DNA from 3 places in the Latilactobacillus sp. VITA-14 genome. Region 1 is predicted to be linked to each of the others. Evidence: predicted binding sites of a transcription regulator. Region 1 holds the regulator's gene; each other region holds the start of a gene.
What was found. Region 1 encodes LexA, which represses DNA repair genes until DNA is damaged. Its sites were predicted from a motif close to CNAACANNTGTTNG; they were not measured.
Positions count from the first base shown of each region.

Region 2: uvrB (excinuclease ABC subunit UvrB) is a predicted target of LexA. The motif match lies at 3,471-3,484, and genes of this name have one in related genera.
Region 3: ACF1X7_RS04665 (FtsK/SpoIIIE family DNA translocase) is a predicted target of LexA. The motif match lies at 3,177-3,190, and genes of this name have one in related genera.

Region 1 covers NZ_JBJKTM010000001.1:88,082-98,898, reverse strand. Annotated here, with positions in the region: gene galE (UDP-glucose 4-epimerase GalE) at 1-926, opposite strand, end outside; gene recJ (single-stranded-DNA-specific exonuclease RecJ) at 1,079-3,373, shown strand; gene ACF1X7_RS00420 (adenine phosphoribosyltransferase) at 3,408-3,926, shown strand; gene lexA (transcriptional repressor LexA) at 4,145-4,759, opposite strand; gene ACF1X7_RS00410 (DUF896 domain-containing protein) at 4,895-5,137, shown strand; gene ACF1X7_RS00405 (YneF family protein) at 5,218-5,445, shown strand; gene ACF1X7_RS00400 (ABC transporter ATP-binding protein) at 5,602-7,347, shown strand; gene ACF1X7_RS00395 (ABC transporter ATP-binding protein) at 7,349-9,139, shown strand; gene ACF1X7_RS00390 (alpha/beta hydrolase) at 9,199-10,131, shown strand; M-box (ykoK) riboswitch at 10,191-10,354, shown strand; partial or broken gene mgtA (magnesium-translocating P-type ATPase) at 10,414-10,817, shown strand, end outside.
Region 2 covers NZ_JBJKTM010000007.1:21,037-31,853, reverse strand. Annotated here, with positions in the region: gene trxB (thioredoxin-disulfide reductase) at 1-358, shown strand, start outside; gene ACF1X7_RS04480 (phospho-sugar mutase) at 736-2,460, shown strand; gene ACF1X7_RS04475 (YfbR-like 5'-deoxynucleotidase) at 2,573-3,205, shown strand; gene uvrB (excinuclease ABC subunit UvrB) at 3,621-5,624, shown strand; gene uvrA (excinuclease ABC subunit UvrA) at 5,637-8,489, shown strand; gene ACF1X7_RS04460 (HdeD family acid-resistance protein) at 8,644-9,180, shown strand; gene rapZ (RNase adapter RapZ) at 9,382-10,266, shown strand; gene ACF1X7_RS04450 (uridine diphosphate-N-acetylglucosamine-binding protein YvcK) at 10,263-10,817, shown strand, end outside.
Region 3 covers NZ_JBJKTM010000007.1:62,251-73,067, reverse strand. Annotated here, with positions in the region: gene ACF1X7_RS04685 (magnesium transporter CorA family protein) at 1-868, opposite strand, end outside; gene ACF1X7_RS04680 (methyltransferase domain-containing protein) at 1,080-1,913, shown strand; gene trmL (tRNA (uridine(34)/cytosine(34)/5-carboxymethylaminomethyluridine(34)-2'-O)-methyltransferase TrmL) at 2,167-2,676, shown strand; gene ACF1X7_RS04670 (DUF1149 family protein) at 2,689-3,090, shown strand; gene ACF1X7_RS04665 (FtsK/SpoIIIE family DNA translocase) at 3,232-5,580, shown strand; gene yfmF (EF-P 5-aminopentanol modification-associated protein YfmF) at 5,840-7,111, shown strand; gene yfmH (EF-P 5-aminopentanol modification-associated protein YfmH) at 7,101-8,411, shown strand; gene ymfI (elongation factor P 5-aminopentanone reductase) at 8,404-9,132, shown strand; gene ACF1X7_RS04645 (helix-turn-helix domain-containing protein) at 9,215-10,138, shown strand; gene pgsA (CDP-diacylglycerol--glycerol-3-phosphate 3-phosphatidyltransferase) at 10,161-10,745, shown strand.

The DNA.
Region 1 (10,817 bases):
ATGTTGTCGTATTGTGGTGTCCAACCCAAGACTTCGCGTGCTTTGTCACTTGCGGCAATCAAAGTACTTGGATCACCAGCACGACGCGGTGCCATTGTCACAGGAATTGCCTTGCCAGTCACTTTACGAGCGGCTTCGACAATTTCCATATTTGAAAAACCAGTTGATGAGCCTAAGTTAAAGGCGTTACTATCATGGCCTTCTTCGAGGTAACCGAGGGCCAAAATATGGGCGTCGGCTAAGTCTAACACGTGGACATAGTCGCGGACGTTAGTGCCATCTGGTGTATCATAGTCATCACCAAAGATGGAAAGTTGTTCGCGTTTGCCAGCAGCCACTTGTAACACGATTGGCAACAAGTGGGTTTCTGGGTGATGATCTTCTCCGATTGAACCATCTGGTTTGGCACCAGCGACATTGAAGTACCGTAATGCAACGAATTTAATGCCGTAAGCTCTGTCAGCCCATTTCATCATCGTTTCCATCATTAATTTACTTTCACCATACGGGTTGGTTGGGACTTGTGGGTCGGATTCCTTAATTGGAATTGATTTCGGTTCCCCATAAGTGGCCGCTGTTGATGAAAAGACGATGTGTTTGACGTCGAATTCATTCATCACCTCGAGTAAGGCAGTCATACCGTATGTGTTATTGTCGAAATATTTAAGTGGTGCTTGCATCGATTCGGGCACGATTGAGAAAGCGGCGAAATGAATCACACCGCTGACTTTTTCTTGTTGGAAGACGCTGCGCATGAAATCTTTGTCGCGAATATCGCCTTGATAAAAACGCGCTTGTGGATTAATGGCGGCTTGATGGCCGGTGACGAGACTGTCGACAACGGCGACATCCGTGCCGCGTTGAATTAATTGATCAACGGTGTGCGAGCCGATGTAGCCGGCGCCACCTAATACTAAAACTGTCATGGTTGTTTCCCCCTATGTAATAACCTTGTGTATCAATTAACAGTATATCATTTGGACTGATAAACAAAAGCATTGATTGGATTATTAAACGAAATATAATAATCTTTGCTATAATGGGTAAGTTAATGATTTGGAAGTAGCGAGGGATTAATGTGGAAGCACAATATGAATGGCAATTAAAAGCAACACCAACTGACCAAGACTTACAAGCAATAATGGCAGTTGAAGCACTCCCGAAAGCCGCAGCCCAATTGTTGTGGCAACGAGGAATCAAAACACCTGAGGCAATCAGTGCGTATATGCATCCGAATGTCGGTCAATTACATGATCCATACGCATTGTATGATATGCAAACGGCAGTCGATCGAATCCAAGCGGCTGTGATGGGCGGCGAAAAAATTACAGTCTACGGCGATTACGATGCCGATGGGATTACAAGTACCGCTTTGATGCAAGAGACGCTCGAAAGTTTAGGCGCCGATGTGGAAGTATATGTGCCCAACCGGTTTAAAGATGGCTACGGGCCCAATTTAGATGTCTATAAGCAACTCGTTGAAAATGGAACCCAGTTGATTGTGACCGTTGATAATGGGGTGAGTGGCTTAGAGCCAATCGCCTACGCGCAAGAACACGGTGTCGATGTGGTGGTCACAGATCATCATGAACTACCAAGTACATTGCCAAATGCGACAGCAATCATTCACCCCCGTCATCCAGAGGGACAGTATCCCTTTGGTGATTTATGTGGGGTTGGGGTGGCATTTAAAGTCGCTACGGCATTATTGGAAGAAATCCCTTACGAGAGTTTGGACCTAGTGGCGATTGGGACGGTCTGTGATTTAGTGTCACTGACTGATGAAAATCGCGTTTTAGTTAGCTTAGGCTTACAACAATTACAAAATACCAGTCGTCCCGGTTTAGTGGCTCTTTGCCAGTCAGCGGGTATTGAACAAGAAACGCTTGACGCCACATCGATTGGATTTGGGATTGGGCCACGTTTGAATGCGATTGGTCGCTTAGGTGATGCCAACTTAGGTGTTAATCTATTAACGACTTTCGATGAAGAACAAGCGGTGGAACAGGCCCAATTTGTGGAACAACAAAATAAAAAGCGCCAGGGTCTTGTGCAAGAAATTACTGCGCTAGCTAGCGAAATGGCACAAACACCTGAGAACCAAGCTAGTGCGACCTTAGTGTTGGCACATGAAGGCTGGCATGAAGGTGTGCTGGGGATTGTGGCGAGTCATATCGTTGAACAAACCGGTAAGCCAACTTTAGTGCTAGCAATTGATCCAGCAACTGGCCAAGCCAAGGGATCGGGACGAAGTGTTGAAGCATATCATCTCTTTAAAGCGCTTGATGCCCAACGCACATTGTTGACGCACTTTGGTGGGCATCATATGGCTGTTGGCTTAACGATGCCAGTCGATCAATTGGCTGCTTTACAAACGGCGATGAATACTTATGCCGCTGATAATCAGATTGATTTAACAACGAAACCCACATTGGCGGTTGATTTACAACTCGCATTAGCTGATGTGACGCCCGATGTTTATCAAGCCATCAGTCAATTAGCTCCTTATGGCACGGATAACCCAGAACCTTTGATTGAAATGACGGTGCCATCCGTCACCAATGTGAAGCAGATCGGTGCGGATCAGAAGCATTTGAAATTTACGGCAGTTGATCAAGAAGCGCAGTTAGCAGTCTTAGCATTTAACCGTGGTGCGTTGTACGACGATTTACAAGCGGTGGAACAGTTGAAATTAGTTGGTCAACTAAGTGAGAATACTTGGCGCGGCAATACGACGTTGCAATTGATGCTGAAAGATTTACAAACGAGTGGGCAAGTGTTAATCGATCAACGGAGTAATCGGTTGACGCAACAGTTGTTTAAAGCTAGTGGCACCTATGTCTTTTTCAATGAGAAGCATCTGGCACAGCTACAAAGTTATATCCCAGCCGGCAGCCAAGCCATCTTAGCAGCCGATGTCGCACAGCAAGCAGAATTGATTGTGGTTGATGAACCAACTGATTTAGATGAATTTGAAGCCTTTTATCGCCAACAACAGGCCACTAAAATCAGCTTTATCTTCTATAGTAAGTATTCGGCATATCTTGATGGTATTCCTGATAAGAAACAGTTTGCGACTTTCTTGGTTTACCTACGTCAACATCCAGGAATTGAAAAAGCACGGTTAGGGGAATTAGCGACTTATCTAAAAATTAAATTGCCGCTATTAATTTTTATGTTGCAGGTGTTTTTTGACTTAGGATTTGTTAAAATAGAATGTGGTCTCATTTCGGCCGCGGAACAACCGGAAAAGCACGCATTAGAAAGTGCACCGAGTTATCAACAACGATTAGCTAAAATTGACATGGAAAAGCAGCTTGTTTACTCAACCTTCGCGGAGATGAAAGACTGGCTGGCAGGATTCAATCAGTAGCAAACTGTTGAAAGAGTTAAGGAGCGAATTTAAAATGGCAATCAACTTTAAAGATTACGTTGCAAGTGTGCCCAACTTCCCTGAAGAAGGTGTCACATTCCGTGACATCTCACCTTTGATGTCTGATGGTGAAGCATATGCAGCAGCAACCGACAAGATCGTCGAATACGCAAAGAGTAAAGGGGTCGAAATGATCGTTGGCCCTGAAGCCCGCGGATTCATCGTCGGCTGCCCAGTAGCTTACAAATTAGGCGTTGGTTTTGCACCAGCCCGTAAAAAGGGGAAGTTACCACGCGAAACCGTCTCAGCAAGTTACGGCTTGGAATACGGCGAATCAACATTATACATGCACAAAGACGCGGTCAAACCCGGTCAAAAAGTGTTGGTCACAGATGATTTACTCGCAACAGGCGGCACAATCGCCGCAACCATCAAAATGGTTGAAGAATTAGGTGGGATTGTTGTCGGAACAGCCTTTTTAATCGAACTAAACGATTTAAACGGTCGCGAAAAAATTAAAGACTACGATATCTTCAAATTAATGGATTATTAATGGATGTCTTTCTAAGCTGGGAGAGTCTGAGCATTAACTTAGGTTGGTGAATAACCGATGCAATCGGGTTGTTTGCGGGACGTGGCTAGACGGAAGAAATTGCATCAGAAAGCACGTTAAGAAAAAATGTAACGTCAGTCAGTCGCTAAACGTAAGGACCTGGCTGAAGGAACATGCTAAAAAAGGATTCGCCATAACGGCGAATCCTTTTTTGATAGCTACATTCTGTCGCGGTATAGGCCAACGACCTTACCTAAGATGCTAACTTCATTCAAAATAATGGGTTCAAATGTATCGTTTTCTGGTTGTAGCCGATAATGATCAGGTTCCTGGAAGAATCGTTTGCAAGTTGCTTCATCTTCAGCAGTCATTGCAATCACGATGTCACCGTTATCGGCAGTCGCTTGTTTACGAACGATCACTTCATCGCCGTCTAAAATTCCGGCATTAATCATACTTTCACCGCGAATCGTCAACATGAACAAATCTTGTTCAGTTTGTAGACTTGGTGGAATCGGGAAATAATCGGTCGCTTCTTCAACCGCTAAAATGGGCACCCCAGCTGTAACAACACCGAGAACCGGAATCTTCTTCTGTGATGCACCAATTGCTGTCAAACCAGCTGCTGTTAATTCAATGGCACGTGGTTTAGTCGGATCTTTTTGTAAAAAGCCTTTTTTCTCAAGGCGTGCTAAATGGCCATGAACGGTAGAAGTAGAGGATAAATTAACGGCTTCGCAAATTTCACGAACCGTTGGCGGATAACCTTTATCTTGAACGCGGTCATGGATAAAACGCAAGACCTCTAATTGCTTGGATTCTGTTCTCGTCATAAGAGCACCTCATTTGTTCTAATAGCTATATGTTAGCATACCTATAGCGGGATTTCAAACAAGCGTTCGTGTTTTTTGACATTTTACGGATTTTAGTCCAAAATAGACAAATAGTTTGAATTGGAGGGCAACAAGATGGCAATGGATCAAAAACGATTAGACCGAATTAATGAATTAGCACACAAAGCAAAAGCTGAAGGACTAACTGAAGCTGAAACAGCAGAACGTCAAACACTGCGCGATGCCTATTTAAAGGATTTCCGCGAAAGTTTCCGCTCACAAGTTGAGATGCTACAAGTGTATGACAAAGAAGGTAAGGAAGTCACTCCTGAAAAAGTGAAGGATATCCAACGGGAAAAAGGCTTGCGTGACGATTAATCTTAGAATTCCGCTTTCTTTTTAGGTTAATTATGTGTAAACTATTTAAGTGAACTGAATTAGGAAGGGGTGCATAAGATATGGGATTAGGCATTTTATTATTTGTCATTGGGGCTTTATTAGGCGCAGTCGCTGGTTTCTTTGGCGCACGTGCTTACATGAAGAAGTATTTCCAAGACAATCCACCAATTAACGAAGAAATGTTAAAGGCTATGATGATGCAAATGGGTCAAAAACCATCTGAAAAGAAATTAAATCAGATGATGAGCTCAATGAAAGCACAACAAAAACGTAGCAACAAAAAATAAAACAGTCAAGTCGGTTTTAAAAGGGTTTCTAACGAACAAGTCGTTTGTTAGAAGCTCTTTTTTTATCATAATAAGAACGGAAATACAAATGATTGTCCGGCTTAATTAAGATTGTTATAATAGGACTTATCGAATTTTAGAGGATAGGAGCACAACATGGGAATTTTTAAAAAACTAGGGTGGTATTTTAAACAAGAATACCGCCGCTATTTATGGGGCGTCATCTTTTTAGTCCTCGTGGCGATTGTCCAAATTGTGCCACCAAAAGTGATTGGGACCCTGGTTGATTTAATGGACGCCAAACAATTAACGGCCCAAAAATTAATCATGTGGCTCGGCGTCTTGTTAAGCGCAGCGATTTTACAATATGTTTTTCGCTATGGTTGGCGGACCCGGATTTGGGGCGGCGCGGCTAAACTGGAACGGACATTGCGGAGCCGATTGTTCTGGCATTTCATGAAGATGGACACGACCTTCTTCCAAAAACATCGGACAGGTGACTTGATGGCACATGCCACGAATGATTTAACCGCGATTCAACAAGTGGCTGGTGCCGGTATTTTAACCTTTGCCGATTCAATCATCACTGGTGGGACAACGATTATTGCAATGGTGATTTTCGTTGACTGGCGCTTAACGTTGATGGCCTTGATTCCAATGCCCTTGTTGGCCGTTGCGTCACGACGGTTAGGTGCACATTTACACACAGCGTTTGGGCAATCACAGGCGGCTTTTTCACGGTTAAATGATAAAACCCAAGAGAGTGTCTCTGGGATTAAAGTCTTAAAAACGTTTGGCCAAGAAGAAGCTGATATTAAAGATTTCAACGAGATTGTCACGAAGACAATTGCGATTAATAAACGTGTGAATATGATTGATGGTTTATTTGATCCCGCCATCAGTTTGATTATCGGGTTAACGTACATTGTAACAATCATTTATGGCGGGACGTTGGTTATGAATCACAGCATTTCGATTGGTCAATTGATTTCGTTCATTAGTTATATCGCGGCGCTTGTTTGGCCAATGTTTGCGATTGGGCGCTTGTTCAACGTCTTGGAACGGGGCAATGCGAGTTATGATCGGGTTGATCAACTTTTGAAAGAAACCAGCACCATTGTCGAAGCACCGGATGCGATTCAAACACCAGCAACTGGCGATATTCATTATGCTGTTCAAAAATTTACGTACCCTGGCGACAAACAACCAACGCTCAAACAGGTGGCGTTCACTCTGCCACAAGGTAAAACGTTGGGCATTGTCGGAAAAGTTGGTTCGGGTAAAACCACACTGATTAAATTATTATTGCGTGAATATGATCAGTATCAAGGCGAGATTCAAATTGATGGTCACGATATCCGGGATTATTCGCTGGATGCGTTACTTGATAGTATCGGCTATGTGCCACAAGATAATTTCTTATTTTCAACGGATGTCCGCGACAATATTCGGTTTGCTGATTTTGACCGAAATCAAGCGGCGGTTGAAGATGCCGCGATTTCGAGTGCGGTGCATGATGATATTTTAACGTTTGTCCAAGGTTATGAGACGGTCGTTGGTGAACGCGGTGTGTCGTTATCTGGTGGGCAAAAACAACGAATTGCGATTGCGCGAGCGATTATGACTGATCCAGAAATTCTGATCTTAGATGATTCGCTATCAGCCGTTGATGCAAAGACTGAAGAAGCGATTTTAATGAATTTGAAAACGATGCGGGCTGATCAAACCACCATTATCACTGCTAATCGCTTGAGTAGTGTGATGCACGCCGATGAAATCATTGTCATGGATGACGGTCAAATCACCGAACGTGGGACACACGAAGCACTCCTTGCCGCAGATGGCTGGTACGCAGAGATGTGGTTGAAGCAACAATTAAGTCAAGCCTTAGGAGGTGCATAAGATGGCCAAGCAATATCAATCAGAATGGTCTAAGAAAGTTCCATTGAAAGAGCAATTGCACATCATGAAACGCCTCTTTGGTTATACGAAACGCTATAAACGCCAATTTATCGGCGCAATTGTGGCCGCCGCAGGTTTAGCGACCATCAATATTTTATTACCACGATTACTACAAGTCTTTATGGATCGTTACTTAACCAATCAGAGTGCGACCACCCAAGTTTTAATGGGGGTTGCGGCGTTGTACGGTTTAGGCGTGATTCTCAAAGCCATTACACAATTTTTCCAATCTTTCCTTTTTGGAATGGGTTCGGAACGCGCGATGGAAGATGTCCGGCGCGATTTATTTCAGAAGTTCCATCAACTCGGGATGCGTTATTTCGATCAGACGCCAGCAGGCTCGATTGTCTCACGAGTCACGAATGATACGATGACTTTGATTGATTATTGGAATGTTTTCTTATCCATGTTAGTCGGTTCATTTTCAATCATTTCAGCGTTCATTGCGATGTGGTTAATTTCACCAAAAATTGCCCTTGCAACGGCAGCGTTTCTACCAATATTGTTAATTGTTATCTGGTATTACAGTAGTTACAGTGCGCGGGTTTACCGGCATATGCGTGAAAAATTGAGTCAGTTGAATACGAAACTCAACGAATCAATCGAAGGGATTACGATTATCCAACAATTCCGCCAGGAAAAACGGTTGACCGACGAATTCGAACAAGTTAACGCGGACTATTTAAAAACGCGCGAAGCGATGATTCGAACGAACTCGTTGTTGCTCGCACCAATTGTGAATTTACTCTATACACTGGCATTGGTCGTTGTCTTGAGCTTGTTTGGTGTCTCAGCCCTGCATAGCTTTGTCACGGCGGGTTTGGTTTATGCGTTCACAACCTATGTTGGGAACTTCTTTAATCCGATGACCAATATGATGGATTCTTTATCATCATTACAAGATGGAATGGTCGCTGGTCGCCGAATTTTCAGAATTCTCGATCAAGAAGAATATGCGCCAGCTCAAAATGCCGATGCTGCAAATGAAATTACTGAGGGTCGCGTCGAATTCAAGCATGTTTCGTTTTCATACGATGGGAAAAATGAAATTTTGCATGACATCTCATTTGTTGTTGAACCTGGACAAACTGTCGCCTTAGTTGGGCATACCGGTTCTGGGAAAAGTTCAATTATTAATGTCATGATGCGGTTCTATGAATTTTATGAAGGTCAGATTCTAATCGACGGACATGATATTCGGAGTTTTCAGACAGCAGAACTGCGCCGCAAGATGGGGCTTGTTCTACAAGATGCATTCATGTTTTATGGTGATGTCGCATCAAATATTCGATTATTTAATCAAGAGATTACAGATGCCCAAATTCGCGCAGCGGCTGAATTCGTGCAAGCTGATGACTTTATCGAACAATTACCTGGTCAATATCATGCTCGTGTAATTGAAGGTGGCGCCCAATTTTCAAGTGGACAACGCCAATTAATTTCGTTTGCGCGAACATTGGTTACAAATCCTAAAATCTTGGTCTTGGACGAAGCGACGGCTAATATCGATACGGAAACGGAATCGATGATTCAAACTGGTCTCGCTCGGTTACGTCAAGGACGTACAAGTATTGCCATCGCGCACCGTCTATCGACGATTCGCGATGCTGAATTAATCTTGGTTTTAGATCAAGGGCAGATTGTCGAACGGGGTAATCATGATAGCTTAGTGGCTCAAAAAGGACGTTATTATGAAATGTATCAACTCCAAAATGGTGGCAGTGAAGAATAAGCAGTTTCAAAAAAACACGACTATTATTATTGCGGAGTAAATCGGGAGGAATTTAGCACATGAAGAAAAGACGCTGGCTGAAATGGTCGTTAATTAGCGTTGTTGTCTTAGTGGTGGTAGCACTATTTGGTGCCACTATGTATATGTATCAATACGCATTTGTACCGGGGCAAAAATCATTCTTAAATGGTGGTAAGCCAACGAAAGTCTATCAAGACAATCAACGTTGGTTAAAAAATGTTAAACAATCAAAGTGGCATCAACAATCTGCCACAGATGATTTAAAATTGGCGGCAATTTATGTGCCAGCAACAAAACCTACGAACAAAACAATTTTAGTTGCGCACGGCTATATGGGTAAAAAAGAGGATATGGCACGCTATATTCACATGTATCACGATCTTGGCTACAACGTTCTCGCACCGGATGACCGTGCAGCAGGTGAATCGGAAGGTGATGCCATTGGCTATGGTTGGACGGATCGCTTGGATTACGTCAAGTGGGCCCAAAAAATTGTCGCTACCAACGGACAGGATAGTCAAATTGCCCTTTTCGGGGTCAGCATGGGGGGCGCGACCGTCATGTTTACCGCGGGTGAAAAATTACCTAAGCAGGTGAAAGCGGTGATTGAAGATTGTGGTTATAATAGCATCGCTGACGAACTCGCTTACCAACTAAATGACCTCTTTGGATTGCCGAAATTCCCGTTATTTTACACAACGAATTGGATGGCACGGGTTCGCGCCGGCTATAACTTTAATGATGGCGATACTGCTAAGAGTTTAGCTAACTCGAAATTGCCAATCTTCATGATCCATGGCGATCAAGATAAATTTGTACCAACCAAAATGGTGTATACAAATTACAAAGCGGCGCATGCACCTAAACAACTCTGGGTGGTTCCGGGGGCAGCTCATGGTGAAGCCTTGGCTACAGATCCAACAACCTATCGTAATAAAGTTGCGCAATTTTTAAATGAATATCTTCAATAAGTCTGATTAATTGTATTTTGAAGCCGATTTGGTATGATAGATATATAAATATATTGATATTGCTAATCCGTTAGGTGAGGCTCCTATATGAACAAACGCTGCTACTCAGAAACATCGAGAGATGCCAATTGAGTCAACAGAAACTGCCCTGAAGGCTTTTTCTAATGTAGCTGAACAAAGTTCTACGTCATATAGTGCTAAAGCTCAACGATTGGAATGGCTTGTTTTTCTTGTGAGGCATCCTTTCTTTGAGGATGCCTTTTTTATGCGGATCAGCTGCGAATGGGAGGGATTACGATGGCTAAGACAATTAAAATGACACTCAATCAGATTAATCAATTAACGCCAAAAGCGAGTTTAGAACATTTCGAAACTGACAAGAAGGGGTTATCACGGCAGCAGCGAACAGCACGGTTACAAACCTATGGGGAAAATACGATTCAAAAGTGGCAACAGCGTTCGTTATTGCGAGCTAGTTGGCAGAGTGTGCAAGATCCGTTTATCGGCGTATTAGCTGTCTTAATGATCATCTCCTGGCTCAGTCGAGATATTGATGGCGCGATAGTTATGTTAATCATGATTGTTGTGTCTAGTAGCATTAGATTCGTGCAAGAGCGCAAGTCCGAGCAAGCGAGCATTGCTTTACAAGCGATGTTAGCAAAGACCAGCCGGGTTGTAATTGAGGG
Region 2 (10,817 bases), on a different contig from region 1:
ATTTGCTAACGACAAGATGGACTTCATCTGGAATGCACAAGTGACAACTATTGAAGGTGACGACAAGAAGGTAACCGGTGTCACTTACATTGATAAGGCAACTGGTGAAACCAAAGAAGTTGCTGCAAGTGGAGTCTTCATCTATGTAGGGATTGAACCAATGACTAGTGCCTTTGGTGATCTAGGGATTCTAACGGATGCCGGTTGGATTAAAACGGATGACCACATGGCAACCAGTGTTCCAGGTATCTACGCAATTGGTGACGTTCGTGAAAAAGATCTTCGTCAAATTACAACAGCAGTTGGCGACGGCGGCATAGCAGGCCAAGAAGTATTTAAATACTTACAAAGTATCTAGAGTGAGACGGCAGCCGGTTAGCTTCCGAGGATTAACACAGAATGGCGAAGGATTGCGGTAGCAATCGTTTGACATTCAGGGTTAACCAGAAAAGACAGTTCGAGGAAGCACGATTAGAGTGCGTTCGAAACGATTTTATTTTTGAGGATTAACCTAAAAATGTGGCTTATGACGCACATTTCTAGCGGTCGACTAAATTTTAGTCGGCCGTTTTTTATTTTGGGAAAAATTTTAATTTTTAGAAGGACAAGCATTATTAAATAATCGACCCAGACAATTAGCTTGGTGCGCATTACCGTACAACCGATGCTTTAGGAAAGCGGTTGATTATGGTATACTTAGAACTAGCTTTTAGACTAAAATGCGGGGGTTACACAATGAGCTGGCAAGATAATTATGCAATTTGGAATAATCAAACAGAAATGGATTTACCTTTAAAAAAAGCACTTAACGAAATGGCAAACGACCATGATGCATTAGAAAAAGCATTTAGCGTTCCAATGGAATTTGGGACAGCTGGGATGCGCGGTATTTTAGGCCCTGGGATCAACTGCATGAACATTTATACGGTGCGTCAAGCCACAGAAGGCCTCGCTCAATTCATGGAAACATTACCAGAAGCGACTAAAAAACGCGGTGTGGCTATCAGTTTTGATTCACGTTATCAATCTGAAACATTTGCGCACGAAGCAGCGCGGGTCTTAGGTCAACATCAAATCCCAACGTTTGTTTTTGATGCCTTACGCCCAACACCTGAATTATCATTTACCGTACGGCACTTACATACCTATGCCGGTATCATGATTACAGCAAGTCATAATCCTAAACAATACAATGGTTACAAGATTTATGGCGAAGACGGCGCGCAAATGCCACCTAAGGAATCCGATTTAATCACAAGTTATATTCGCAAAGTAACCGATTTATTTGCGATTGAAGTGGCTGATGAAAGCACATTGCGCGAAGCCGGCTTAATGACTTTGATTGGCGAAAATGTGGATCAAGCTTACTTAGCTGAAGTTAAGCAAGTCACGATTAATCAAGAATTGGTCGACACAGTCGGCAAGACCATGTCATTGATTTACACCCCACTTCATGGGACCGGGAAAGTACTTGGTGAACGCGCATTGCGTCAAGCAGGCTTTGAACAATTTACAATGGTCGCTGAACAAGCAGTTGCTGATCCAGAATTTGCAACGACACCATTCCCTAATCCAGAATTCCCACAAACATTCGATATGGCGATTGAGCTCGGGAAAGCACAACAAGCTGACTTGTTGATTGCGACTGATCCAGATGCTGACCGTTTGGGCGCCGCTGTGCGTCAACCAGACGGGAGTTACCAATTGATGACTGGGAACCAAATCGCTTCTGTTTTATTACGTTATATTTTACAAGCTAGTAAAGATGCTGGCACATTACCAGCCAATGCAGCGGCTGTTAAGTCAATCGTGTCAACAGAATTGGCAACGAAGATTGCAGCGAGCTACAATGTGAAGATGATTGATGTCTTAACCGGCTTCAAATTTATCGCTGAACAAATTCAACACTTTGAAGACACAGACGAAAACACCTTCATGTTTGGTTTCGAAGAAAGCTATGGCTACTTAGTGAAACCATTCGTTCGCGATAAAGATGCGATTCAAACATTGGTCTTATTAGCGGAAGTTGCAGCTTATTACAAGTCAAACGGTAAGACTTTGTATGATGGCATTCAAGAATTATATGCGGAATACGGCTACTTCGCTGAACAAACGACTGCAGTTGATTTCGAAGGGGTCAATGGCCCACAACAAATGGCTGACTTGATGGTTAAATGTCGTGAAGAAAGCCCAGTTGAATTTGCCGGCATCAAAGTCGCTTCAGCAGAAGACTTCCAAACACAAACAGAAACTTTTGCGGACGGTCATACTGAACCCATCAATTTACCAACATCTAATGTTCTGAAATATCACTTAGAAGATGGCACTTGGATTGCGATTCGCCCAAGTGGGACTGAACCAAAAGTGAAATTCTATGTGGGGACATCCGCTGATGATGCCGCAACAGCTGATTTGAAGTTAGCAAACTTCGAAAAAGCAATTCATGAACTTGTAAAATAGATAGGGCTTCTGTTTTACATTTCAGGATAACTTACCTATAATAAAGAACAGCAAATAGACGGACTACTGCGTTAGTCGGTCTATTTTTGTAAGAAAAGGGAGGTAGTTTGGTATGGGTATGCATCAATATTTGCAAGGTTTGAATAATTTGGAGACACTAAATCGCGCACCAGGATTGTTTAAATATCAAGAACATTCCGTTGCAGCGCACTCCTTTAAAGTAGCAGAAATTGCGCAATTATTAGGCGATATTGAAGAAGAAAATGGGCAAACGATTAATTGGCAAGTGCTGTACGAACGCGCACTGAACCACGATTATACGGAACGGTTTATCGGCGATATTAAGACGCCGGTCAAATACGCAACGCATGAATTGCGGATGATGTTGGCCAATGTCGAAAGTTCATTAACCGCTAACTTCATTAAAAATGAAATTCCAGATTTCTTACAAGAACGGTATCAACGTCGTTTGAGTGAAGGAAAAGATGAAACTTTGGAAGGGCAATTATTAGCCGTTGCCGATAAGATTGATTTACTCTACGAGTCTTTTGGTGAAATTGAAAAAGGTAATCCTGAGAATGCTTTTCTAGAAATTTTTGCGGAAAGTTTAAAAACGATTATGCAATACCAAAATCTCGCATGCGCCCGTTATTTCATCCAAGAAATCTTGCCAGATTTACTGAGTGAAGACTTCGCAGATCGAGGGAAGCTAACCCAATTAGTGAGACAGACGCTAGCGGAATAGAGTGCCGTTGTCAGTCGCTCAGATTCAGAGCATTTGCCTAACTTGGCGAATTGACGCTATAAGCGGCGATTTGACAAGTGTAGCAAAGCGCAGGAATCTACTGACAACAGCACGTTCCCACACTTTAGTTAAAACGTGCTTTCATTAAGCATCCTTTTCCGGTTAGCTACACCAGCGCATCATCGACTGCGTCGCTAATCCGTCTGGTTAGGCTAATCCTCAAAGGATAACCGCTTAATGACGCACTCTTTAATCAGCACTCTGGCGAAAGTATGTTCGGTGTGGTAGAATAGTGAATGACTTAAAGGACAAGGAATATTATTCTTTATAAAATCGGTAAGTAGACGTTATGGTGGAGGGCAACTTCTACCCGGCGTCTTCTTTTATCGCTAGCAAATGGTAATGGAGGCTTTTGATGATTGAACGACAGAATGATAACCAATTTGATTTAGTGGCGCCCTATGAACCAGCTGGGGACCAACCAGCGGCAATTGAAACGTTAACTAAGAACTTCGAGGCGGGTGCAAAAGCACAAGTCTTGATGGGGGCGACTGGGACCGGGAAGACCTTTACGATGTCGAACGTCATCAAGAATTTAAACAAACCAACATTGATCATTTCGCATAATAAGACTTTGGCAGGCCAGCTCTATGCCGAGTTTAAGCAATTTTTCCCGAATAACGCGGTAGAATATTTTGTCAGTTACTACGATTATTACCAACCAGAAGCTTATGTGCCTTCAAGTGATACCTACATCGAAAAAGATTCGAGTATTAACGACGAAATCGACAAACTACGGCATTCAGCAACCAGTGCGCTGTTGGAACGCAACGATGTGATTGTGGTTGCGTCGGTTTCATGTATTTTCGGCTTAGGTGATCCGAATGAATATCAAGATCACGTCCTTTCGTTACGGCCAGGGATGGAGATTGAGCGCAATGACTTATTGCGTCAATTGGTGGATATTCAATTTGAACGGAACGACATTGATTTCCAACGGGGCCGTTTCCGCGTCCGTGGTGACGTGGTCGAGATTTTCCCGGCTTCACGTGATGATCATGCGTTGCGGGTTGAATTCTTCGGCGATGAGATTGATCGAATCGTTGAAGTTGACGCGCTAACCGGTGAAGTCATTGGTGAACGCGAACATGTTGCGATTTTCCCAGCAACGCATTTCATGACTAGTGAAGAAAAGATGGAAAAAGCCATTAAGAGTATCAAGGCTGAATTAGAAGGCCGACTAACGGAATTGAAGGCGGACGGCAAGTTGTTGGAAGCCCAACGTTTGGAACAACGAACGAATTACGATCTTGAGATGATGCAAGAAATGGGCTATTGCTCGGGGATCGAAAACTATTCACGGCACATGGAGGATCGTGCGGCGGGGGAACCACCTTATACGTTGCTCGATTTCTTCCCGAAAGATTCAATCATGATGATTGATGAATCCCATGTAACGATGCCGCAAATTCGCGGGATGTATAACGGGGATCGTGCCCGGAAGCAAATGTTAATCGATTATGGGTTCCGATTACCAAGTGCGCTTGATAATCGGCCTTTGACGCTACCTGAATTCGAAGAACACGTCAATGAAATCATGTACGTTTCTGCGACTCCAGGCCCTTATGAAGCTGAACAAACCGATATTCAGGTCGATCAGATTATTCGACCAACTGGCTTGTTAGATCCGAATATTGAGGTCCGGCCGATTATGGGCCAGATTGATGATTTGGTCGGCGAAATTAATGATCGGATTGAAAAGAACGAACGCGTCTTTATTACAACGTTAACCAAGAAGATGGCGGAAGATTTAACTGACTATCTCAAAGAACTGGGGATTAAAGTCCGTTACTTGCATAGTGATATCAAGACTTTGGAACGAACGGAAATTATCCGTGATTTACGGCTTGGTAAGTTTGACGTCTTAATTGGGATTAACTTGTTGCGGGAAGGGATTGACGTCCCTGAAGTCTCGTTAGTGGCGATTTTGGATGCCGATAAAGAAGGTTTCTTGCGGAGCGAGCGCTCATTGATTCAAACAATCGGCCGTGCTTCTCGAAATCAAAACGGGCAAGTCCTTTTGTATGCCGATAAGATTACCGATTCGATGCGCAATGCAATGGATGAAACCAAGCGGCGGCGTTCGATTCAAGAAGCCTACAACGAAGCACATCACATGACGCCGAAGACGATTATCAAACCAGTTCGGGATGCGATTTCGGTTGTTCAATCAGTCGAACACCCTGAAGAAGTCAAGATGACCAACGAGATTGATTTCGATAGTATGTCGAAAGCTGAAAAACTAGAAATGGTAGAACGGTTATCTGAACAAATGCGGAATGCGGCCAAGAAACTGGACTTCGAACAGGCAGCTACGTTACGGGATACCATCTTAGAGATTAAGAGTGAAATTGATTAAAAGAGGTAAAGCATGGCAAATGATAAGATCGTCATTCATGGCGCAAGAGCGCATAATTTAAAAGATATTGATGTTACAATTCCACGGGATAAACTGGTGGTTGTGACGGGATTGTCGGGCTCTGGGAAGAGTTCGTTAGCGTTTGATACATTATATGCCGAAGGACAACGGCGCTACGTCGAGAGTTTATCGGCTTATGCGCGCCAATTCTTAGGCCAAATGGATAAACCGGATGTTGATTCAATTGATGGGCTCAGTCCTGCGATTTCGATCGACCAAAAAACAACGTCTAAAAATCCGCGTTCGACAGTCGGGACAGTCACGGAAATTAATGATTATCTCCGGCTTTTATGGGCGCGGGTCGGTCATCCAATCTGTCCGAACGATGGGACTGAAATTAGTAGTCAATCCGTTGAACAGATGGTTGATCGTGTCTTAGCGTTACCTGAGAAGACGAAACTCCAGGTGATGTCACCGATTATTCGTGGCAAAAAAGGGCAACATAAAAAAGTATTTGAAAAAATCCAACGAGAAGGCTATGTCCGTGTTCAAGTCGATAGTGAAGTCATGGACGTTAGTGCCGATATCGAATTGGATAAGAATACAAAACACGACATTAATATCGTGGTGGATCGAATCGTCGTCAAAGACGGTGTCCGGTCCCGTTTATTTGACTCGTTCGAAGCGGCTCTGCGCTTATCAGAAGGGTATGCGACTGCCGATATCATCGGTGGCGAACAACTACTTTTCTCAGAACACTATGCCTGCCCAATCTGTGGCTTTACGGTGGGAGCGTTAGAACCCCGCTTGTTCTCGTTCAACGCACCGTTTGGGGCCTGCCCAGACTGTGATGGTTTAGGGGTTAAGCTAGAAGTCGATATGGATTTAGTGATTCCTGATACCAGCAAGACATTGCGCGAAGGAGCCATTGCGCCTTGGAATCCAATTAGCTCTCAATATTATCCACAGATGCTCGAACAAGCTTGCAAGTCATTTAAAATTGACATGGATCGACCATTTAGCAAATTAACACCACGCCAAAAAGACATTATCTTAAATGGTTCTCAGGGTAAGAACTTCCACTTCCATTATGAAAATGATTTCGGTGGTGTGCGTGATGTGGACGTGCCGTTTGAAGGTGTATTAGCCAATATTGACCGCCGTTATCGTGAAACCAATAGTGATTTCACACGGACGCAAATGCGGACGTATATGACTGAATTAACGTGTCAAACCTGTCATGGTGCTCGTTTAAATCGACAAGCTTTGGCTGTTAAAGTGGGCGGCCAAGATATCGCTGCCGTTTCAGACAACGCTATCAAAGAAGCTTTACCATTCTTCGATCAACTTGAACTTTCTGAAAAAGACAGTGTGGTTGCCAAACCAATCTTGAAAGAAGTGCATGATCGGTTAACTTTCTTGATTAACGTCGGTCTGGATTATTTAACGCTCAGTCGGTCAGCCGGGACCCTTTCTGGTGGGGAAGCCCAACGGATTCGTTTAGCCACGCAAATTGGTTCGAACTTATCTGGCGTGCTCTACATCCTCGATGAACCGTCAATTGGTTTGCATCAACGTGATAATGACCGTTTGATCGGGTCACTGAAGAAGATGCGCGACTTAGGCAATACATTAATTGTTGTTGAACATGATGAAGATACAATGCGCGCGGCTGATTACCTGATCGACATCGGGCCCGGCGCTGGTGAACTCGGTGGTGAAGTGATGGCCGCTGGGACCCCAACTGAAGTCGAACATAATCCGAAATCATTGACGGGCCGTTATTTAGCCGGTTCCGAATATATTCCAGTACCGCTAAAACGGCGTCAAGGCAATGGCAAGAAGATTCGCGTGACCGGTGCGGCTGAAAATAACTTGAAGAATCTGACGGTTGATTTCCCATTAGGTGAATTTGTCGCGGTTACTGGTGTTTCAGGTTCAGGTAAGTCAACCTTAGTCAATACGATTTTGAAAAAAGCTTTGGCACAAAAGATGAACCGTAACTCAGCAAAACCAGGTCAATATAAAACAATTACAGGTTATCAGAATCTTGAAAAACTGATTAATATTGATCAAAGTCCAATTGGTCGGACACCGCGGAGTAATCCAGCAACGTACACCGGCGTCTTTGACAATATTCGTGATTTGTTTGCGCAAACCAATGAAGCCAAACTACGCGGTTATAAAAAAGGCCGTTTTAGTTTTAACGTTAAAGGTGGCCGCTGTGAAGCTTGCAAGGGTGACGGCATTATCAAGATTGAAATGAATTTCTTACCAGACGTGTATGTGCCGTGTGAAGTCTGTCATGGCAGTCGCTATAATTCAGAAACCTTGGAAGTCGTCTATAAGGGCAAGAACATTGCCGAAATCTTAGACATGACGGTCGGTGAAGCCACAGTCTTCTTCGCAAACATTCCCAAGATTGCCCGCAAGTTACAAACGATTGTGGATGTCGGCTTAGGCTACGTCACATTGGGCCAGTCTGCCACAACCTTATCGGGTGGAGAAGCCCAACGGATGAAGTTGGCCTCTGAATTACAGAAACAATCAACGGGTAAGAATTTATACATCCTCGATGAACCAACGACTGGCTTGCATACCGACGATATCAAGCGCTTGTTGGGCGTTTTGGAACGGTTAGTTGAAGAAGGTAACACGATCTTAGTGATTGAACATAACTTAGATGTTATTAAGACTGCCGATCACATCATTGACTTAGGACCAGAAGGCGGCGATAAAGGCGGGACAATTGTCGCGACCGGTACGCCAGAAGAAATTGCCAACGTCAGTGAAAGCTATACAGGCCAATATTTAAAACCTGTTTTAGAACGCGATACAGCACGCACAATTGCCGCTCAGGATTAACCAGAAGATGGTTGATAGAATGTGTTTAAAAAGCGGGCGGTTAAGACAGAATGATTGCTGTCTTAACCGCCCGCTTTTTGTTTTGTCAAATTTAGTTGTAGATTGTCCGTAAAAAAAGTATCATAAAGGTATTAACAACGAGAGGTGATTGGGAATGTTTAGAAAAAATGAATGGCACTTTGATTGGTCAGAATTTATGACGGGGATTATTTTCTTAATCGTTGCATATTGCTTGTTTAATCAACCAGGTAAGACATTATCTGGTTTGGTAATCGTGATTGCGATTGCGGCGATTATTCGGGGAATTGCCAAAATCAGTGCATATAGTCGGTTACGTCAAGAGACAGGGATGCGCGCAACGTTAATGTTGGTCGATGCCATTGTCGATGTCATTTTGGGAATTTTGTTTATCTTGAATATTCCAGCTGGAGTGGCTGCTTTAGGTTATATCTTTGCATTCTGGTTCTTGTTCGATTCAATTGTGGCATTATTGAATGTCGGCCATCTCAAGCAATTTAACACAGGCCTATACATCGTTTCGATGATTCTGAATATCTTAGGCGTAATCGTTGGGATCTTATTGTTAATGGATCCAGTGGTGACTGCCGTAACAATGGTGACCCTAGTTGGTTTTTACTTTGCTTTCTTTGGGATTAATGCCATCATCATCGCATTTGCAAGACGTTTATAGTCTCTAAATTTAATGATTGCAGAACAATTTGATTGTTCTGCAATTTTTTTTATGGAAAAAATAAGCTCTTTCAAATGCCTGGACATTAGGAATGAACTCGGTTTAATAGCATTAAATAACACGTGTCGAGAGTTTCGACAGCTTTCAATGACACACCAGGAATGTTACAATGATAAAAGCGAAAACTTAAGGGGTGGTCTGATGACAGATACATTGAACTTAGTAGTGATTACAGGGATGAGTGGTGCCGGGAAAACCGTTGCCATGCAAAGTTTTGAAGATCTAGGTTATTTTTGTGTCGATAATATGCCACCGACATTGCTACCTAAGTTTTGGGAATTGGTTAAGGAGTCCGGCAAAGTGACTAAGATTGCATTAGTGATTGATTTGCGCTCACGTGCTTTTTACGATGAGATCATTGAAATGCTTGCTAGCCTTGATAATACCCAATTCGTGACGACTAAGATTCTCTTCTTGGATGCATCAGATGAGGAATTGGTTTCGCGATACAAGGAAACACGCCGTTCCCACCCACTAGCGATGGAGGGGCGTTTAATGGACGGTATTCAAAAAGAACGGCGCCTGTTAACTGAAATTCGCAATCGAGCACAGATGGTGGTGGATACTTCAACCATGTCACCACGACAATTAAGAGAAAAGATTTTTCATGTCTTCAAGACGTCAGATAATCCGTCATTCCATATTGAAGTGATGTCATTTGGGTTTAAATACGGTTTACCAATTGATGCGGATATCGTTATGGATGTCCGTTTCTTACCGAACCCATACTATGTGCCAGCATTTAAGGAATTAAACGGTTTAGACCAACCGGTTAGAGACTATGTAATGGCGCAGCCAGCGACTGAAAAGTTCTACGAACAATTTAGTGGGCTGTTAAAAGACATCATGCCAGGTTATCTCAAGGAAGGCAAAACAAGTGTGACAATTGCGATTGGCTGTACCGGCGGGCAACACCGTTCAGTAGCGCTTGCCCAACGATTGGCTGATGATTTATCGTTCGATTATCCGGTTGACGTGACCCACCGGGATATGAAGAAACGCAAGGAAACGGTTAACCGGTCATGACAGCTACTAATCGGATTATCCGGGTCATTAAAGGGCGACGACCAAAAGTCGTTGTGATTGGTGGCGGCACTGGACTACCCGTTATCTTAAAGAGTCTCCGTGAACAGAATGCGGATGCTACGGCAATTGTCACGGTTGCCGACGATGGCGGTTCATCCGGCGTTATTCGCGATTACATTAACGTGGTACCACCTGGTGATATTCGGAATGTATTAGTCGCCTTGTCAGATTTACCACAGTTAACGCTCGATATTTTCCAATACCGCTTTAAATCACACGATGCCTTTTTCTCAGGGCATGCGATTGGTAATTTAATTATTGCGGCGTTATCTGAAATGGAATCAGGTATTTTTGATGCTGTTCAACGGTTATCAGAAATGATGGCGGTTGACGGTCATATTTATCCTGCGGCCAATGTTGCGCTGTCGTTGAATGCTGAATTTAAAGATGGCACCCAGTTAACAGGGGAATCTGAGATTACTGCAGCACGCAAGCAGATTAAGCGTGTTTGGGTCTCAAAAACGGATCAAGATGATACTGCAGCACCCGAA
Region 3 (10,817 bases), on a different contig from region 1:
TAGAGTGAGACAGTGGAAGGTCCACGTTCATCCCGTAAAAACTAAATACTAATCCAGGGATGGTGAGAATAATTGAATAAGATGCCAAGAACTTCATAACACTATTCATGTTATTATTAATAATTGACGAGTAAGTATCGGCTGTTTCGTTAATAATTGTGTTGGAAATTTCTGCCATTTCGATGGCTTGATGATTTTCAATCTGAATATCATCAAGCAATTCAATTTCATCTTCATTAAGATCTAACATATTGGTCCGCATTAAACTAGCGAGTACCATTTTATCGGTCTTTAAGGACATCATGAAATAAACTAAGCCGCGTTGAATGGTCATCAGATCGAAGAGTTCTTCATTCCGTAGGGAACTCTGCAAGCGATTTTCGATTTGTTCACGAGAGCGGTTGATGTCCCGCAAATATTGGAGATAGATGGATGAAATGCGGAAGAGAATCTGGAGGACACTTCTACGGTGATTTTGTGGATTGAAACCTTTAATCTGGCCATCAACAAAGCTCTGTAAAAAGGTGACTGGCGTTTTGTTGATGGTTAAGACGGTCGAATCTGTTACAATAATTCCTAAGGGACTTGTTTTATAGAGGTATTTATCTGGTTTTTGCGGGTCTTTTTCAAGAATTGGTATGTTGAAAATAATCAGGGTCGCATTATAATCAGGATCGTGCTCAGCACGCGCACTTTCATCAGCATCTAAACTATAGTAGATAAAATCAGATGGGATGTGGAGCTTCTTAGTGAGAAGCTCAATTTCTTCAGTCGAGGGATCAGTTACGTTAATCCAACTGTTGGACTGGATTTTAGCATGTTTGGTGAGCTTTTTCTTAGCACTGTCGAAGCGATAGGTTTCGAGCATGGTGTCACTTCCTTCATCAATAACTTACTGTTAAGTCTACTGGATATTTTAAGAATGTAAAGTGCGGTATAAAAGAAGTGCGTTCAAACCGGGTATCCTTTCAGGATTAGCCTAATTAGACGAATAAGCGGCGTAGCCGATTGTTTGGCTAATGTAGCTAACCGGAACGGGATGCTTTTGAAAGCACGTTAGATCAAGGAGAATCAGAAATTTGAAAAAAATTGAGTTAGCCAAGCAGTTTTTAACGACGAACTTGGCCGTATTACAATGTCCAATCTGTCAGGACGTATTTGCAAGTGTAGCCGAGCACCAATTACTTTGTGTCAATGGGCATAGTTTTGACCTCGCTAAAAATGGCACGTTATATTTTTTAGCAAAGCAAATGAAGTCTGAATATACCAAGGAAATGTTGCAACATCGCCGGGCTTTTTTACAAGCAGGTTTCTTTCAACCGTTCTTAAAAGAAATTGCATCACGGATTACCCCCGATAGTTTAGTCCTTGATGTCGGTTGTGGTGAAGGAACGCCAGTGCAACAGCTCAATACGCAAGTTCCCGCGCGTTATATCGGGTTTGATATTTCTAAACCTGCGATTCAATTGGCAAGTGATTACAATGCCGATGCGTGGTTTTGTGCAGCAGACTTAGCGCGGATGCCATTTGCTGATCACCAGTTAGATACGGTGCTCAATATCTTTTCGCCTTCGCAATATCAAGAATTTAAACGTGTCTTGAAACCGGGCGGTCAACTAATTAAGGTGATTCCCAATGCGGGTTACTTACATGAGTTACGGGAGTTACTGTATCATGGTCAAGCTAAGGAAAGCTATGATCATGGTCCAGTCTTAGAATTGTTTGCGCAACATTTTCCAGATTATCAAGAAATGCAAGTTCAAAAAACAATGACGTTAACACCCGAGACATTGCGCGATTTGGTCGAAATGACGCCATTGACGTGGACGGCTTCTAAGGCACAATTAGCGGCAATCACGCTAGAAGCGCTACCTGAAATCTCATTAGATGTCACGATTTTAGTGGGAAAATGATGAGAATTTAAAGAAAGTTTAAAAATCTGATTGCAACTCTAAAATAAGGGCGCTATAATGTTTTTAAGGAATTTTTTCCCTAACTTTTATCAGAATTTATTTTGATAAAAGCTAGTGATGAAATGACACTAACGTAGTTTCTCGCCGTGAATAACCGAGGGACTACGTTTTTTTATTTGCAAAGCAAGGTAGAGCTTTTGTGAATTCTATTGTATAATTAATCTACTGAATCTTTTTTAAGGAAGTTTAGACCGTGACTAATCATATTGTATTATACGAACCACTGATTCCTGCCAATACCGGTAATATTGCGCGGACATGTGCAGGAACAGATACTGTTTTAGATTTAATCGAACCATTAGGCTTTGAAACCGATGATAAACATTTAAAACGGGCTGGTCTTGATTACTGGGACCAAGTTAAGATTAATTATCACAAGAACTTGGATGCCTTTTTAGCAACTGTGCCCGATCGTCAATATTTATACTTGATTACGAAGTTTGCTAAGCAAGCTTATTCTGATCAAGATGTGTCGGATACAAGTGTTGATCATTATTTTATGTTTGGTAAGGAAACGACCGGATTACCTGAAACTTTCATGCGTGAAAATGAAGATCAGTGTTTACGAATCCCAATGTCCGACCATATTCGAGCATTAAACCTCTCGAACTGTGCGGCATTAGTGATCTTTGAGGCATTGCGCCAACAAGATTTTCCAGGACTCGAAAAGAGTCATTTGTACGACAATGATAAATTAAAATAGGGAGTGTTTTTGATGCAAACGAAGAAAGATCCAATTACTGTTGATGCTTTTCATTATGACCGTGTTTCACCTGATGTAGAACCACAACAAAATATCCAAGTCAGCTTAGTCACCATCAGCGAAGAAGATCCATATTTACAAGAAGCTGATTTGAGCGCGGGGAATATTTACCAAATTGTGACGCCTTTCCAAGTTGCACCAGAAAAGAGTGGCTTTGCAGTGTCAGGTCAAATTTCACAAGTGGTTCAACTCTTAGATTTCTTTGGTGAACCAAGTGAAATTGATCAAAAAGACATGATGAAGCTTTCACGACCATTGATTGAATACATCGAAACATTGACGTATCAAGTGACGGCGGTTGCTTTAAATCGGGGCGTTCAACTCCAATTTACAGCGCAAGCCGACGAAGACTAATCAGCGAAAGGTTGCGGCAATTTTGCCGTGGCCTTTTTTAGTACCGTGATTAAAAACGGTACGGGACTGATATTTATGGGTTTAGTAGTACAGATGTTCGTGTATAATGGATAGTAGGATTTAAGGTTGAAGGAGATTTTCATGGCCACTAAAAGCAAAAAAAGAAAACCAGCAGCACGCAAAAAGAAAAAACAACAAACTGATTTCACAGTTAACATCATTGGGTTTATTTTTATTTTAATTAGTTTATTTGCGGGTTTAAAGCTGGGCTTTATCGGCGCGCTTTGCGCTAACGTATTCCGTCTGTTTGTTGGCGATACGTTCATTATTAGTGCTATTTTATTCGCCCTTTTGGGGGTCTATTTGTTGATTTATGGCAAGCAGCCACCCTTATGGCACCAAAAGACGCTTGGATTTGCAATCGCGTATCTCGGGATTTTAATTTGGTTGTCAGCATTCGTCTTGCACCATCAAGCGGTCAATAACCATTTCTTGGCCGCCACATGGCAGCTTTTATTGGAAGACTTCCAGAAGATGGCCGTTACGACGGAAGTTGGCGGGGGCTTAATTGGCGCCGCGTTGTATGGTGTTTTCCACTTCTTGTTCGCGCAGATGGGGACTTATCTGATTGCCGTCTTAATTGTGATTATCGGCGTTTTTGTTTTCTTAGATATTCCATTCAGCGTCGTTGTTCAGAGTACACAACGGTTTGTGCATGGGCTCTTTAAAGTTGGCGGCTACACGAAATCAGGGTTCCAAAAGGTCTCTGAAAAAGGTAAAGCGCAAGTCAGTGCTTTAAAAGAACAGACGCAAAAAGCTGTTCAAAATGCAACTGAACAAGCAGAAGAGACGTCAGAGACTAAAGAGCAAGTGGTCACAACGGACGGTCCAGAAAATGCACCGAAGCAAAAATTGGAACCTTTTAAAATAAATGGTCCCAAGGATCTACCAAAACCAATTGCGACGCAAGCAGAACCAACTGCACCCGAACCGGTGGCTGACGAAGATGAGCATGTTCCAGATGTGGCAGAACTTGCACCACTGAACGAGACGGATGATGATTACGAATTGCCAACACCAGCATTATTAACGCAAATTCCGGCGTCTGATCAGAGTGCGGAATATAAAGCTATCGAGAAAAATCAACAGGTCTTGAAACAAACATTTGATTCGTTTGGTGTTGATGTGACGGTTAAGAGTGCTAGTCTGGGACCAGCCGTAACGAAGTACGAGATTCAACCGGCAGTTGGGGTGAAGGTCTCTAAAATTGTTAACTTAGCGGATGATTTGGCGCTTGCATTAGCGGCGAAGGATATTCGGATTGAAGCACCAATTCCAGGTAAACCGTATGTCGGGATTGAAGTGCCGAACACGACCGTTTCGACCGTTTCCTTTAGAGAAATGATTGAACAAGAACCCCCACATCCAGGCAAACCACTCGCTGTGCCGTTAGGTAAAGATATTTCGGGTAAGGTCATTATGTCGGATTTAGCCAAGATGCCGCATTTATTAATCGCCGGTTCAACCGGGAGTGGGAAGTCCGTTGCAATTAACGGGATTATCACAAGTATTTTAATGAGTGCCAAACCACACGAAGTTAAATTGATGTTAATCGATCCGAAGATGGTCGAATTAAACGTCTATAATGGGGTGCCCCATCTATTGATTCCTGTCGTGACGAATGCCAAAAAGGCGGCGAACGCCTTGAACAAGGTTGTAAAAGAAATGGAACGACGTTATCAATTATTTGCCGATACAGGTCAGCGGAACATGATTGAATATAATCAGTATATTCAAGGCCACAACGAAGACGGCGAAATTAAAGGCGCACCACTGCCTTATATCGTTGTCATCGTGGACGAATTATCTGATTTGATGATGGTTGCCAGCAACGAAGTCGAAAGTGCGATTATTCGTTTGGCACAAATGGCTCGAGCGGCGGGGATTCACATGATTGTTGCTACCCAACGCCCATCTGTCGATGTTATTACTGGATTGATTAAGGCCAATATTCCATCGCGGATTGCGTTTGCTGTATCCAGTGGGATTGATTCACGGACCATCTTAGATGGCAGTGGCGCGGAAAAACTGCTTGGCCGTGGTGATATGCTTTACATGCCAATTGGGATGAGCAAACCATTACGGGTGCAAGGCGCCTTCATTTCGAGTCAGGATGTCGAAAGTATCGTGTCGTTTATTAAAGCACAACAAACGGCTGAATACGACGAAGAAATGATTCCAACCACTGAGCAGGAAAAGCAATCAACTGAAGAACCAGAAGATGAATATTACCAAGAGGCAGTCGAATTGGTCGTTAAACAACAAACCGCTAGCGTATCAATGCTCCAACGCCGTTTTAGAGTCGGCTATAACCGGGCTGCACGCTTGGTTGATGAGATGGAAAGCCGTGGTGTGATTGGGCCATCAGAAGGTAGTAAGCCACGCAAGGTGTTATTACAAAACGTACCAGAAGAACCAACAGAACAATAGCGTGTGACATAAGTCGAATATCGCCTAAAATGGCGAATAAGCGCGTCAGCGATTGATTGACATTCAGGATTAACTGAAAGGCGCTGGCTGATGGAACTCGGTTAAACTATTAAATGAAAAAGGCCGCGATAAAAAATACTTTTGTCGCGGTCTTTTTTGAGTTCACCTTCTTTTTTTGGTATGATAGAATCCGTGCTATGAAAAAGGATAAGTTGAAAAGAGCCATTTTAACTGTTGAAACAGTGAGGAGTAATATAACGTGAATCAGAAAATAACGGATGGCGTCTACCTGAATATTTTACAAACTAACCAATTTAAAACAATTAGATTAACCGTTCAATTAATTGCCCCCGTCACAGCTGATGGGATGACCCGGCGTTCATTATTAGCGAGCGTTCTAGGTGCTAGTAGCCAAGCCTATCGTGACCAAGTCGCAATTGCGAATGAATTACAAGCCATGTATGGTGCCGGCTTTAATATGAATGCCTATCGACAAGGAAACTTGGCGATTTTTAGCATCTCAATGCGAATTGTGAGCCCCCAATATCTACGGGATACAATCGACTTGCAAGAGCAAGCGATTGCGTTTATCGGGCAATTATTATTGCATCCAGATGTGGTTGATGGCCAGTTCAATCCGGTCATTTTTAATCGTGAAAAAGAGAACTTAGTGCGGTATATCGAAAGTGTTGCGGATGATAAGCAATCATATGCGGCGGTTGAATTACGCAAACTCTATTTTAAAGATGCAACGCAACAAATTCCCAATTATGGGGATGCAGCTGATTTAGCAACCATCACACCGGATGAACTATATGCGTATTATCAATCGATGATTGCAAACGATCGGGTCCAAATGACGTTTGTCGGTAATATCGACGAAGCCAAAACGGTCGCGGATTTGGCACAATTGCCATTTGCACCGCGTAATGTTGAACTGCCAACGATTTTTTATCAACAATCGTTATATCCACAAGTGCAAACTAAAACAGAAGTACAAACGGTGCAACAAGGCAAGTTAAACATGGCCTATCAAATGCCAGCTTACTTCTATCAAGCTGATTATTATGCCACAATGGTGATGAACGCCTTATTCGGTGGTACACCGCTGTCGTTACTTTTTACCAATGTGCGTGAAAAAGCGAGTTTAGCCTACTATGCCTCAAGTGCAATCGATGCTTTTCGGGGTGTCATTACGGTACAGACTGGGATTGAAAGTCGCCAAAAAGATCGCGTCTTAGAGATTATCGAAGCCCAACGTCAACGGATTATCGCGGGTGACTTTGAACAGGCGGTCTTTGAACAAACGAAGTTGGCCTTGATTAATCAATTTAAATCGAGTCTCGATAGTGCGGCCTATTTGGGGCAACAACAATTCAATCGTTTGTTTGTACCTGAAACTGAAATTGATGCAGAGCGATTTACACAAGCCATCTTGGCGGTTTCTAAACAAGCGGTTCAAGAACAAGCCGCAAAGATGCAATTGCAAGCCATTTACTTCCTGAAAGGGGTCGATACAGATGAAGCTTAGACAAAATCCCCGCTTAGGTGAAACCCTCTATGAAACTGAATTAGAGAATGGCTTGACCGTTAAAATATACCCTAAGAGCGGTTATCATAAGACATATGCAATCTTAACGACGAATTATGGTTCAATCGATAAGACGTTTATCCCAGCTGGGGAAACGGATTATGTGACAGTGCCAGACGGGATTGCGCATTTTCTGGAACATAAATTATTTGAGAAAAAAGATTACGATGCGTTTGAAAAGTTTGGTCGCTATGGGGCAAGCTCAAATGCGTTTACGAGTTTTACGCGAACGAGTTATTTATTTTCAACAACCAGTCACTTGCGAGAAAATTTGGATATTCTACTTGATTTTGTGCAGGAACCTTATTTTTCAACTGAGACGGTCGAAAAAGAAAAGGGCATCATTGGCCAAGAAATCCAGATGTATAATGATGAACCGGATTGGCGCTTATTCTATACAGTGATTGGCAATCTTTACCCAAGCCATCCGGTGCGGACAGATATTGCCGGCACGGTCGAGAGTATTGCGCAAATCACACCGGAGGCACTCTATCAGGCACATGCAACGTTCTACCAACCTAGCAATATGAACCTCTTTATCGTTGGTCAGATCGATGATCCGGATGAAGTGGTTGACTGGTTGAACGCCAATCAAGCGGCAAAAACATTTGCCCAACCAACAGAAATTGTACGTTCATTGCCTGAAGAAGCTGAAGATGGTCATGATATCATTCCGTATCGGTCACTTGAAATGCCAATTTCGCGCAGCAAGAGCATGGTCGGGATTAAAGGTTTAACGGATTACGGAACAGGTGAGTTAGCACTTGAAACAAAGTTGAAGATGAACTTGTTACTTGAATTGCTATTTGGTGATTCATCAACGCAAGTGCAAAAGTTGTACGATGATGGCACACTTGATGATAGTTTTGGTTACGAATTTGCCATTCAACGGTCATTTAATTTCGTGACCCTTGGTGGCGATGCGGACAATGCCCAAGAATTATCGGATGCGATTATTAATATCTTAGAACATGCCACGGAAAGTCCTGACTTTTCAGAGGATAACTTGGCGTTGGTTAAAAGAGCCGCAATTGGTGAATACTTGCAAGCGTTCAATTTGCTAGAAGCCATTGCGAACCAATATAGTGATGAATTCTTTACCGAAATCAGTCCATTTGATGTCTTAGGTTTGATCGAACAAGTGACTTTAGCGGACTTGCAACAGATGGCAACCGATTATTTCAAAATTGAAACGATGACAGTCTGCCACATCCTACCGGAGGAAGCAAACCATGCCTAAATCAGCCTTAATTATCGGTGCATCCGGTGATATTGGGATGACGGTCGCGACTGAAATGGCGGCGGACGGTTGGTCACTTTATTTACACTATCATCAAAACCAGACGCGGGTTACGACGCTGCAAAAGCAATTGTTGCAAGACTACCCAAAACAGGATTTTTTTGCGATTCAAGCTGATTTAACCCAAGAGGACGCTGTTGCAAAATTGACAGGCCAGCTTTTTCAAGTCGATGCGGTCATTTATACAGCAGGTGCGACGACGTATGGCTTATTGCCAGAAGTCAGTGCAACAGCACTCGATCACTTATGGCAGGTGCACGTTAAAGCACCAATACTATTGATGCAGCAGCTGCAAGCGAAACTAGCGCAGAGTCCATTAGGACGCGTCGTTTTAATTGGTTCAATCTATGGTGGCCGGGGCAGTGCAATGGAAGTGCCATATAGTACAGTTAAAGGCGCACAATCCGCCTTTGTGAACGCCTATGCACAGGAAGTGGCATCGCTTGGAATCACAATTAATGTGGTTGCACCAGGCGCAGTGGATACGAAAATGAACAACCAGTTCACAACAGCAGAACGGGCTGCTGTTGCAGCGGAGATCCCGGCCGGTGCTTTTGCAACCCCAGCACAGATTGCCTATTGGGTATTGAGTTTAATGGCACCTGCAGCCGATTATATGACGGGACAGACATTGTACGTTAATGGTGGTTGGTTAAAATAAAGAAATCTTAATAATGCACATACGTACCAATATGCTATAATTATGGATAATGATACTGGGATAATAGTGGGTGGAATTGATTATGAATGAAATTGGTCAAAAATTACGTGAAGCACGAATTGAAAAGGGCTACACACTCGATGATTTACAACAAATCACAAAAATCCAAAAACGATATTTAATCGCCATTGAAGAGGGCAATTTTGATGCCTTGCCTGGCAGTTTTTACGTGCGGGCATTTATCAAGCAATACGCCCAAACAGTGGGCTTAGATAATGATGCATTGTTGGCAGAATACCAAGATGCTGTACCAGATACGAAACCAGAAGAATATGTTGAAAAATCCGTTGAAAATCAAACCCGATTGACGCGCGAAACAACAGATTCTAAATGGTCGAAATGGCGCAATCTCGTCCCACAAATTACGATTGTGGCAATTGTGGTCATCATTATTGGGGTGGTCTACGGGATTGCGCTCAGCAACCGTGGTAAAGACCGCGAAACGTTAAACGAAACAAGCTCATCGGTTACGGTTTCTGGGGATAAACCAGATCCTAAGAAGGATAGCAGTAGTGAAGACAAGTCTGCTGAAAGCAGTAAGAAAGCCGCTTCTGAAAGTAAGGCACAAGAAGCTAGCAAGAAAGCTGCTGAAGATAAGGCTAAGAAACAAGAATTAACGGCGAAGATGACCAGCATTAATGGGTCACAACAAGCTTTTGAAATTAAGAACTTGCCAGCTAAAGCCAACCAAATTACGTTCTCAGCTGATAAATCAGCTGCTTGGGTCAGCTTAACGGCCAACGGACAACAAATTTGGCAAGGTTCTGTCGCAGTTGGTGCCGAACAAACTGCTGAATTACCTGAAGGCGTTACGCAATTTAGTATTCAAACTGGGAATGCACCTGCAACGAAGATGAAGATTAATGGCACCGATATTAACCTTAGTCCAAATAACGAAGCAACGTTTGTGCGGACGATTAATTTCACAGCAACATTGGCTAAATAAAGGACATTAAGGAGTCTTCAACATGAATTTACCAAATAAATTAACGATGTTTCGGATTATTTTGATTCCGATTTTTACTTTGATTTTAGTATTGGATGTGCCTGCGGCAGCCATTATGGTCGCTGGGACAAGTATTCCAGTCAGTGCGATTATTGCAACAGTGATTTTCATTGTAGCCTCTTTGACGGACTTACTAGACGGCAAGATTGCCCGATCACAACATTTGGTGACCAACTTCGGTAAGTTTGCTGATCCATTGGCTGATAAATTATTAGTGATGACAGCATTTATCTTCTTAGTGGCGCTAGATCAAGCGCCAGCATGGGTGGTTGCGATTATTATTTGGCGTGAATTAGCCGTTACTGGCCTACGTTTATTATTAAGCGAAGGTGGCGAAGTGATGGCCGCAGCTATGCCAGGTAAGATTAAGACGACGACGCAGATGTTAGCGATTATTCTATTGCTACTCAACAACGTCTTCTTTAACAACATCGGCATTCCAATGGCACAGATCATGTTATACGTTTGCTTGTTCTTTACGGTTTATTCGGGTACCGATTATTTCATCAAGAACAGAGGCGTCTTTAAAGACTCATTTTCTAAATAAACTTAAACTGGCGGGGAATCCCACGCCAGTTTTTTTAACCCAAAAAGCACGAAAAAAACGCGGTGATTCGGG